DNA from 3 places in the Paenibacillus thiaminolyticus genome. Region 2 is predicted to be linked to each of the others. Evidence: riboswitches for the same ligand, from Rfam matches in the RefSeq annotation. Region 2 holds a riboswitch; each other region holds the start of a gene.

Region 1 (3,249 bases), 2.4 Mb from region 2:
CTCTCCGGCGATGAGCTGCAGGAGCGTCGATTTGCCGGCCCCGTTGACGCCGACCAGCCCAATCCGCTCGCGCTCCAGAATCTGCAGCGTAATATTCGACAATACGGGAGTTATCCCGTAACTCTTGCTCATGCCGTTCACTTGAAGCAGCATAGGGGTATCTCCTCCGTTGATAACAAGCTATTTTCGCATAAGGATCCAAAAATAACAGAAGCATCTGTTTCGGCCTGACACATTTTCTATTCTCGCCGATCGCGGGAAATTTGTCTAATCAATCCGGCCGTGAACCGATAGATATCGTCGCTAGTGCTATATCGATTCACTTATGATCGGGCAAGCGGCTCCGGATCCGGATAGCAGCAACGGGAGGAGATAGTATTATGCACCGAGAGCCCCATCCCGGCAGAGGATAGGGCTCTCGATAGGCAGCGATAGCGATATTCGTTATCACTAAAACACGCAGGATTGGATCCGTTCGAATCACAAGTTCAGCATCATTTTAGCCAAAGTAAAGTAGATGATGAGTCCGGTACCGTCCACCAAGGTGGTAATAAACGGGCCGGAGACAACGGCCGGATCGACTTTGAGCTTGTGCAGCACCAGAGGCAGCACAGCGGCGATGAGGGAGGCCCAAATCACGATAAAAATAGCCGTGACAGCGACGACGCTTCCGATATCAAAGCCAACGCCCAGTATCTGTGCACGAATAAAGGTTGCGACTCCCATACAAAGTCCCAGAATCAATCCGGTGGACACCTCTTTACGGATGACTCTGAAGATATGCTTCGGCTTCACTTCCCCGAGAGCCAAGGCGCGAACGAGCGTCGTTACGGTCTGTGTTCCCGTATTTCCGCCCGTGCCGACTAACAAGGGGATAAAGAATGCGAGCGCAATTACTTCCGAGAGCGTGTCTTCAAAATGACGCAGCACATTCCCCGTATAGGCTTCGGCTACAAATAAGATAAGCAGCCATCCGATTCGCTTGCGGAATAATTTCCAAAAGGAATTTTTAAAATACGGCTCTTCTAAAGGCTGGCTTCCACCTATTTTCTGAAAATCTTCCGTTGCTTCCTCATGGATAACGTCAATTAAGTCATCGACCGTAATAATCCCGATCATTCGCTGTTCATCGGTAATTACGGGAAGAGCCACCAGATCATAGTTGGATAAAATCGTCGCCACTTCCTGCTGGTTCATGCGCGCAGACACCGACACGAAATCTTTGAGCATGATGTCCTCTAGTCTGGAGTCAGCCTGGGCGAGGATAGCTTGCTTCAGGGAGACGATCCCTACCAGCTTGCCGTTATTATCTAGCACATAAAAGTAAGAGACCAATTCCGCATCTTGCCCGACTTTACGGACGTGCTGCAGCGTATGCTCCACCGTCCAATAATTCCGCACCGCAATATAATCAACGGTAGCCAGACTTCCCGCCGACTCTGGAGGGTATTGCATCAGAGCGCTGATTTTCTCCCGGTAATCGGCAGGCAGAAGCCCTAATAAAGTTCCGGCTTGGTGGGGATGTATGGCCAGCAGCAGATCGGCCACTTTATCGCTGGACATTTCATTAAGCATGGAAGCTGCTGTCTCCTTGGTCCCGCGGTCCAAAATTCGGTACTGCAATTCGGGATCGACATACTCCAAAATCTCTGCCCCGAGGGGAATAGGTAGTACGGCAATAAATCGAATTTGGTCGTTTTCCTGAAGCTCGATTAACATCTCGGCTAAATCATAAGGTTGGTACCGGGCCAGAAAATCGGTAAGGGCGTCCTGATTTTGTTCGGACAATCTGTCCTTCAATTCTTGAATCATCCATTTTTGTTCCATCATAATTTCCTCCTATCCGCAAACATCCTTCCACACATTGTTCCTTATTATCCATTCCTAACAGACACAAAAAAGCTCTCCCTGCACATAGGAAGAGCTTGTAGTTCCTGTTCTCCTTACACTCACTGCTTACATCTATGCATACTTAAATACACCTGCCCTGATACCAGGCAGCATGCGAATCACAGTATGAATCACAGGTAAGGGTAAGGAGAACCTCGTTCTCACTCTTCACAAGACTATGAACTTGCTTAGATGATGGACTACTGGAACTACTATCCATTGGGTGTTCTCCCCCCTTTTTCGAATAAAATAAAAACCCTCCAGGAGTCCTAGAGGGTTGAATGAATGCACGCAAATATAACATTCCCGCGCCCCCTAGTTGAGTTTTAGCACTATGCAACGTAAAGAGAAGCCTTCTTCTCTTAGCCACCTTAAGAAAAGCCTTAATCCGGCAATTCCTGTTCTACCCATGGGCATCTTTCGATATTTCTGGGCAGTGGCCTATGTTTGCATAGGAGCCTCACCTAACAAGGTCTTTACGACATGTTAAACCTTAACCCGGCTTTTTGATTTTGTCAACCTCCCGGGAACAACTTTAACCTTTTCATAACCTTTTTTGGCTGATGAGTCAATACACTTGATAGTGTTACAGGAACAGCGGGGGCATAGATGCCCATCCTTTTAACGTTTTCATTTTGCAGGATGCACGAGGTGATTTTTTTTGAAGCAAACGATAAAAGGCCGTCCGGATTTTTTGCTGCTTTTTGTGACATTGCTGCTGGTCATGTTCGGATTGGCGATGATATACAGCGCCAGCTCGGTCGTCGTCAGCCTGAAGTATGAGAAGCCGTCCTATTATATGTCGAAGCAAATGTTGTTCGCTCTCATCGGCCTTGTCGCTATGTTTGTATTCATGAACATTCCCTTTCGCAAATGGAGCAAGGCCGCACCCTTCTTGCTTCTGTTCTCGATTGTGCTGCTTGTGCTCGTTCCTTATTTCGGCATCAAGGTGAATGGGGCGACAAGATGGTTCAGTGTCGGCGGCATGCGGTTCCAACCTACGGAATTCGCCAAGCTGGCCCTGATCATCTATTTGTCACATCTAATCAGCAAAAAAGGAGAGCGGATTCGCGTTTTCGCTAGGGGATTGCTGCCCATTTTGATTGTGATTGGGGTCATGCTGCTTCTAATTATGCTGCAGCCGGATTTTGGCTCGGTGATGATCATTACCATTATATCCATGACCATTATTATTATCGGCGGGGCGAATATGCGTCATATTGTGATGCTGAGCGGGGGATTTGGAGTGCTGTTGGTCTTTCTTGCCTTCAGCCGCAGCTATCGCTACCAGCGGATTATTTCGTTTTTGAATCCGTTCGATGATCCGGAAGGGTCAGGCTACCAATTGATTCAATCTTT
Region 2 (3,249 bases):
GAACCCGACCGTATGGCCTCTGCTTTTGAGGACACGAACGATTCTCGCTTTTTGCAGCGGATTGATCTTGGCGAACACGGTAGTTAGCTCCGCGATCTCGGCCAGCTGCTCATCCGTCAGCGCATCCACGGCCTCACCAAGCAGAACCGCCTCGGTCCGGATCCCGACATCCTGGCATACTTTGCAGGCGACGGCCGCATTGTCTCCCGTGATAACTTTCACATTGACTCCGTTGTCTGCCAGTGCCCGGATAGCCTCCTTGGCGGAAGGCTTCGGCGGATCCAGGAAGGTGAGACAGCCAACCAGCACAAGGTTCTGCTCATCCTGGATTCCGTAGGGCTCCTCCCGGGATGGGACTCGCTTCATCGCTACGGCGAGTACGCGCAAGCCGTCTTCGTTCAGTTCCTGAGCGAGCCGCTGCGCTTTGTCCGCCCGCTCCGGCGTAAGCGGAACGACTTGGCCCTCCTCATAGACATGGGCGCAGATGTCGAGTATTTCTTCCATCGCTCCCTTGCACACGAGCAGATGCTCTTCCTGCGAGGCGCGGAGGACGACAGACATGCGGCGACGGTTGAAATCGAATGGAATCTCATCGAGCTTCTTATATTCATTTATCAAATGGGAATACTCGGTATGCTTCAATATGGCGGCATCCAGCAGATTAGACAGGCCGGTCTGATGGTAGCTGTTCAAGTAAGCATATTCCAGCACGCGTCTGTCCGGATTGCCGTTCGTGTCAAGATGCTGTTCCAGTACAATATGGTCTTCCGTCAACGTTCCCGTCTTGTCCGTACACAGAATATCCATCGCGCCAAGATTCTGGATCGCGTGGAGACGCTTCACGACGACTTTGTTGCGGGCCATTGTTGCCGCTCCTTTGGCCAGATTCCCGGCCACGACGACGGGCAGCATTTCGGGCGTCAGTCCGACGGCCACCGACAGGCCGAACAAGAGAGCGTCCCACCAGTCTCCCTTCGTGAATCCGTTGACGAAAAAGATAACCGGAACCATAATCAGCATGAAGCGGATTAGGAGATAGGTGATGCTCTTCACGCCGAGATCGAAGCTGGTGAGCGGAGCTTTGCCCGTCAGCTGGCTGGCCATTGAACCGAAGTACGTATCCGGACCCGTCGCAATTACGACGGCCGTCGCCGAGCCGCTGACGATATTCGTTCCCATGTAGCACATATTCGTTAACTCCAGCGCGTTGGCGGGATTGCTTCGGCGCGTATTCCCCGGCCGGGACATGCCGCTCGGCAGCGTATCGATTTTTTCGACCGGCATCGCTTCGCCCGTCAGGGCGGATTCCGCGGCATAGACATCCTTAGCGGCGAGTAGCCGGACATCCGCCGGGACCATGTCCCCGGCGGACAAGTGAATAATATCCCCGGGCACGAGCAGCTTGTTGTCGATGTCCTGGCGGCGGCCTTCCCGGCTAACCGTGGTCGTCGTGCTGACCAGGGCCCGCAGCTTCTCCGCCGTGCGCGCAGAACGGAATTCCTGGGTGAACGTGATGATGACGCTGACGGTGACCATAGTCGAAATAATAACTACGGCTTCGATATCCGAATCGGCTATATAAGAGAAGGCCGCAAGGAACAGCAGGATCAATATAAATGGATTGGCAAAGCAACTCAACAGTTGAATATACCATGCCGGCGGCTTTTCATGAGCCACTTCGTTTTTGCCGCAGTCCTCCATCCGGGCGTTAGCCTCGGCATCGCTCAGGCCCTCGGGGCGGGTGTTCCATTCCTCCATCACATCTTCTTCCAGCAATACGGAGGCCTGGATGAGGCGCTCTGCGATGCGTTTCGTCAGTTTATCTTTATTTTTCAAATTTTTCAATTTCCGTGCCATTGTCAATTCCTCCTCTCGCAGGTCATCTTAGAATCCCTACGGTATCGATTCGTTCGAACACAAACATAAAAAAGCTCCCCCTGTATTCCAGAGGGAGCCTGAACCGTCTACCGATGCGTTCAAGTCACATACGCATACTTAAATAAACCCGCCGCCATCGATTTTTTGCGGGGGAATGAAATAAGTCGGGTATCGCTTGAAGAGCAACAAGCAGACGGCTCTTCCTCAGTACAGGATGTTGTCGCCTATGCGGCTGTTGACTGCTAGGTCCGCTGTCCATGGACGCATTCCCCCTTTTCACAATAGAAATGAAAAAACCCTCCAGCAGAGCTAGAGGGTTGAAATACGCGCAGAAATAGAGACTACAACGTCATTTGCTCCCCCTAGTCTAGTTTTAGCACTATACAACGTAAAGAACGTCCGCTCTTAGCCACCTTAAGAAAAGCCTTAATCCGGCAGTTCCTGTTCTACCCATTGGTATCTTTCGATATTTCCGGGCAGTGGCCTATGTTTGTATAGGAGCCTCACCTAACGAGGATTTGATGAAAATTACTTTGTTATCATATGTCTTGTTTGAGTCGTTTGTCAATGGCAAGTCATCAAATGGAATAAATTATGATTTTCTTTTCGCTCTTCTCCGTTTTCTTGCGCTGGAGCAAAATACATCCTTCTCTTTTACGGGAAACACATGCTTGAAAACCGGCACACAGAAATGTTGATTAATGATCTCGATCGGGTGAACGACTTCGACCTTCTGCGGATGATACGTTTTGTTGAAGATATATTGAGGCGGATCGAATACCGCTTTGCTCGGGCAGAACTCTTCGCCTTTGCATCCATGAGACATGAGTCTCAGCTCCTCTCTCCCAATAGTGTCGAACCTAGTGCATTATATGCATGGCGTTTTGGCCTTGATTGGACATTCTTCCCGCAGACAGCCACCTAGAAATTGATAAACGCGGAATTGGAGGGACATTTGCAAGCAAGGGGTTGAAATTCGAGAAAAGATAGTTGATACTACAGCGAGAGGGCAGGAAGACAGGAAGATTATCATCAAGCTTCCTGCTCTACGAAGAGCGAAGCGGGGTAGACATTGTTGAAAGTCATCAAATCAGTGCTGGTCTTTCTATTGAGCTTGCTGCTGCTAGCGGGCTGCGGTCTGGACAGCAAGCCATCCGCGATTCCGGATTCGGGCAAGCAGGAGCTGACCGGCTTCGAAGAGGTTGCGAACTATATTAAGTCACACCAGCAATTGCCGGATAATTTCATCACGAAGGAGGAAGCCAAGAGGCTGGGCTGGGATGCCCGCCAAGGCAATCTGCACGAGGTTGCGCCAGGTAAAAGCATCGGCGGCGACATATTCCGCAACCGTGAAGGGAAGCTGCCCAAGCA
Region 3 (3,249 bases), 1.5 Mb from region 2:
TAATGTACCAGTAATTGATGTGTTAAGGGAAAAAGATCCAAAAGCAGCAAGTGTACTAATTGATGGACCGGTTGCTCCGGTAGTTCCTGTTACCCCTGTCACACCAGTAGGTCCAGTAGCGCCTGTTACCCCTGTCACACCAGTAGGTCCAGTAGCGCCTGTTGCTCCTGTCGCACCAGTTGCCCCGGTTGCCCCGGTAGCTCCGGTTGCCCCAGTTGCTCCGGTTGCCGCAGTTGCTCCGGTAGCCCCGGTAGCCCCGGTAGCTCCAGTTGCTCCTGTCACACCAGTAGCGCCAGTTGCTCCTGGAGGTCCACCAGATGGCCCTGTAGCCCCGGTTGGGCCGGTTGGACCTACTAAAGAAGGGGCAGCCAAGATGTTTTCCAGTTTAGATTGAAGGAGCAGCTCTTTCTTAATTAATCCTTGCAGCGTAGTTTGAACACTTGAATTTACCTCCAGCAACTCACTGATGGTCGCCGGAACCGAAAGTCCTGGCAGCGTACCGATAGCGTATTGGATTTTTTCTGCTTCGGCATTAATAATGTGTCCTAGCCCTAACTCTTCAATCGCTATAGAAGATAACAAGAGGTTCAAGGCGTCATCTCTAGTAATCGTGATGTTAGGGGTTATATTAGGAATATTCGCTTGCGACATTGTCTTCCTCCCACTATGAATTATTGTTTTCTCGCGTGTTCTCACTCATTCTTAGATTTTCAACCATCGAACATCCCGAGAGAAGGAGAAGTCATGTATCTATGTCATAATTTTCTGGAGGAGCCGGTGACGGGAAAAGAGGTTGGGATACCATTCCCTCGACAGCTTACCCTCCCATGTCGCACTGGGTCGTTGCGCTTATGGAATAAACTCTACGGCTGCTCCGTGCTTCAAGTGTCGTTGGTTTATTTCATGTTCTGGTAGGGACGCGAAATCGCTTTGATTCAAGCAGCTTATTCAAACCTCGAAATCATTCATTACAGGAATGGCTCCTTTTGGTCGTATAATGCAGGATATGATTTTTTTTCATTAAAGGTGTGGACTTTTAACCATCGTTCGTGTTATACACGATTTTCAGAAGCAATTGGAAAATAGCTGCCCGATTGCATAATATTAATATTTATAGCAATGGATCGTCTATATAATCGATGAGGATTCGTCGCCAGCAGGGATGATAATAGACACTTCGCAATTTGACACGGGCAGAATCCTGGGCTCCGATTGGTATTTGTTCTTTAGCCGAATGACTTGGCGTTCTGATAAACTAAGCGCTGCCGCTCCCTCCCTATTGGTCATCCGCCCATCTATATTTTCTCCACAACGAGCACCTTCTTCATTTCTGCTTTTGTCAATGTCATTATCTCCTGTCCCATAGTGACATTATCTCAGAACAGTTATAGGGTGACATTGTCACAGAAGAACAACACCGTGACAGCGTCCCATTGACAGCATCAACCGTATCGGGGTATACTTCGTGGGTACCATATATTCCTCGTTAGGTGAGGCTCCTATGCAAACATAGGCCACTGCCCAGAAATATCGAAAGATGCCCATGGGTAGAACAGGGATTGCCGGATTAAGGCTTTTCATAAGGTGGCTAAGGAAACGAATCTCGTTTGCTTTACGTTGTATAGTGCCAAAACTCGACCAGGGGGAGCAGGCCTCTTTGTGCGCGTTCTAACCCTCTGGCATGTTCAGAGGGTTTTTATTTTGTATGGAAAGGGGAGAGCAGATATGGATGGCAGTCCGAGTCGGAGCAATGGCGTTTTTATTTCGTGTGTGTCCTGCAAAGAGAAAGTGTGTTGTTCGGTGTGCTCTCCGATCTTCGCCTAGCCTTCACCCCTGATCCCTGCGGATGGATTCGCGATGCGCAGACAGGGTGCCGCGGCAGGTTGATTTGATCTGCTTTCAGTCATCGGATAACGGCTGGCTCTCTCTTTGCGGGAGAGCTTTTTGGTGTTCCAACATGAGCTTGTATCCGAGAGGTGATCGCAATGATAGTGATGATGATGAAGCTGGCACTGGCCCTGTTGTTCGGGCTGTTGATCGGACTTGACCGGCAAATGAAGCAGAAGCAGCTGGGGATGCGGCCCAGCATGGTGATTTGCATTGCCAGTTGTCTGCTGACGATTGTGTCGATCGAAGCCTTCGGCAAATTCGGGGGCGCAGATCATCCGAATATGGATCCAATGCGGCTGGCCGCCCAGATTGTTAGCGGCGTCGGCTTTATTGGGGCCGGTGTTATTTTGCGCAGAAGCAATGAGGTGATCTCCGGGCTCACTTCCGCGGCGCTTATCTGGTCGGCATCTGCCCTTGGGGTCGCTATCGGGGCCGGGTTTTATGCCGAGGCGATCTGCGGCGTCCTGCTGCTGATTGCTGCCGTCAATCTGGTTCCCATTCTTTTGAAGTCGCTTGGGTCAGCGAGATTGAACCGCTGTGATGTGTCGCTGAAGGTCGTGGTGGAATCGAATCCTCGCATGACCGAGCTCATCCGGCGGATTCAGAAGAATCATATGCCTGCCCCGGAGGAGATGGCATCCACAGATAAGGCCGAATTCAAGATCCGGCACTTTAAGCTCAAAGATCTCGACAGTGGACGGCAGCGGATGGATCTGGTGCTGTCTGTGCCGGAGCATCATTATTTGACCGAGATCTATTATTACATCAAAAAAATTGATCATGTGCTCAGTGTAGAAGTGGAGCAGTTATAAACGGGAAGGGGAAAGGAGCGAATGTGATGATCCGTCTGAATGAATACCGGTATAAAGAGGAGTACACTTACCATTTGCTTCAAGCGCTGAAGTATGGGGAGGCCGAAGCTTTCCGCAAAGATTTCCAGGAGCTTCATCCGTCCGATCGGGCCCGTTTTTTCCTGGAGCTGAGCGAGAGCGGACGCTGCCGGGTATACTCGGTTCTGTCTCCGGGCGAGTTCGGGGAGATGTATGCTGAACTCTCGGGAATGCAGAAACGGTGCATGCACGAGTTGAACCGTCCCCAAGCCGTTCATATGCTGAATAAGTCTGGATGAGATGAACACAGGTTGATAAAAGGAGCAGGAGGCTTCATGGACAAGCTATCGATCGGCCGCATGGCGGAGCTGAACCATACCTCGGTGCAGACGCTCCGCTATTATTACAAGCTGGGACTGTTGAAGCCGGAGTTCGTCGATGAGACTACCGGTTACCGCTATTATTCGATCAAGCAGTGCGCCAGACTTGATTTAATCAATTATATGAAGTATCTGGGCATGTCGCTGGA

The links. Region 2 has a riboswitch for magnesium ahead of mgtA (magnesium-translocating P-type ATPase). Riboswitches for the same ligand answer to the same signal wherever they lie in the genome.
Region 1: it holds a riboswitch for magnesium, as region 2 does, so the genes downstream of both, mgtE (magnesium transporter) here and mgtA (magnesium-translocating P-type ATPase) in region 2, are expected to answer to the same signal.
Region 3: it holds a riboswitch for magnesium, as region 2 does, so the genes downstream of both, FLT43_RS07930 (MgtC/SapB family protein) here and mgtA (magnesium-translocating P-type ATPase) in region 2, are expected to answer to the same signal.

What each region holds. Positions count from the first base shown of each region.
Region 1 is NZ_CP041405.1:2,724,069-2,727,317, reverse strand. It holds gene FLT43_RS12280 (ABC-F family ATP-binding cassette domain-containing protein) at 1-153, opposite strand, end outside; gene mgtE (magnesium transporter) at 481-1,827, opposite strand; M-box (ykoK) riboswitch at 2,195-2,369, opposite strand; gene ftsW (putative lipid II flippase FtsW) at 2,552-3,249, shown strand, end outside.
Region 2 is NZ_CP041405.1:289,638-292,886, forward strand. It holds gene mgtA (magnesium-translocating P-type ATPase) at 1-1,857, opposite strand, end outside; M-box (ykoK) riboswitch at 2,231-2,400, opposite strand; gene FLT43_RS01190 (hypothetical protein) at 2,471-2,704, opposite strand; gene FLT43_RS01195 (ribonuclease domain-containing protein) at 2,954-3,249, shown strand, end outside.
Region 3 is NZ_CP041405.1:1,751,884-1,755,132, reverse strand. It holds gene FLT43_RS07940 (alpha-helical endospore appendage domain-containing protein) at 1-651, opposite strand, end outside; partial or broken gene FLT43_RS30800 (ISNCY family transposase) at 1,207-1,343, opposite strand; M-box (ykoK) riboswitch at 1,476-1,652, shown strand; gene FLT43_RS07930 (MgtC/SapB family protein) at 1,986-2,702, shown strand; gene FLT43_RS07925 (hypothetical protein) at 2,729-3,019, shown strand; gene FLT43_RS07920 (MerR family transcriptional regulator) at 3,056-3,249, shown strand, end outside.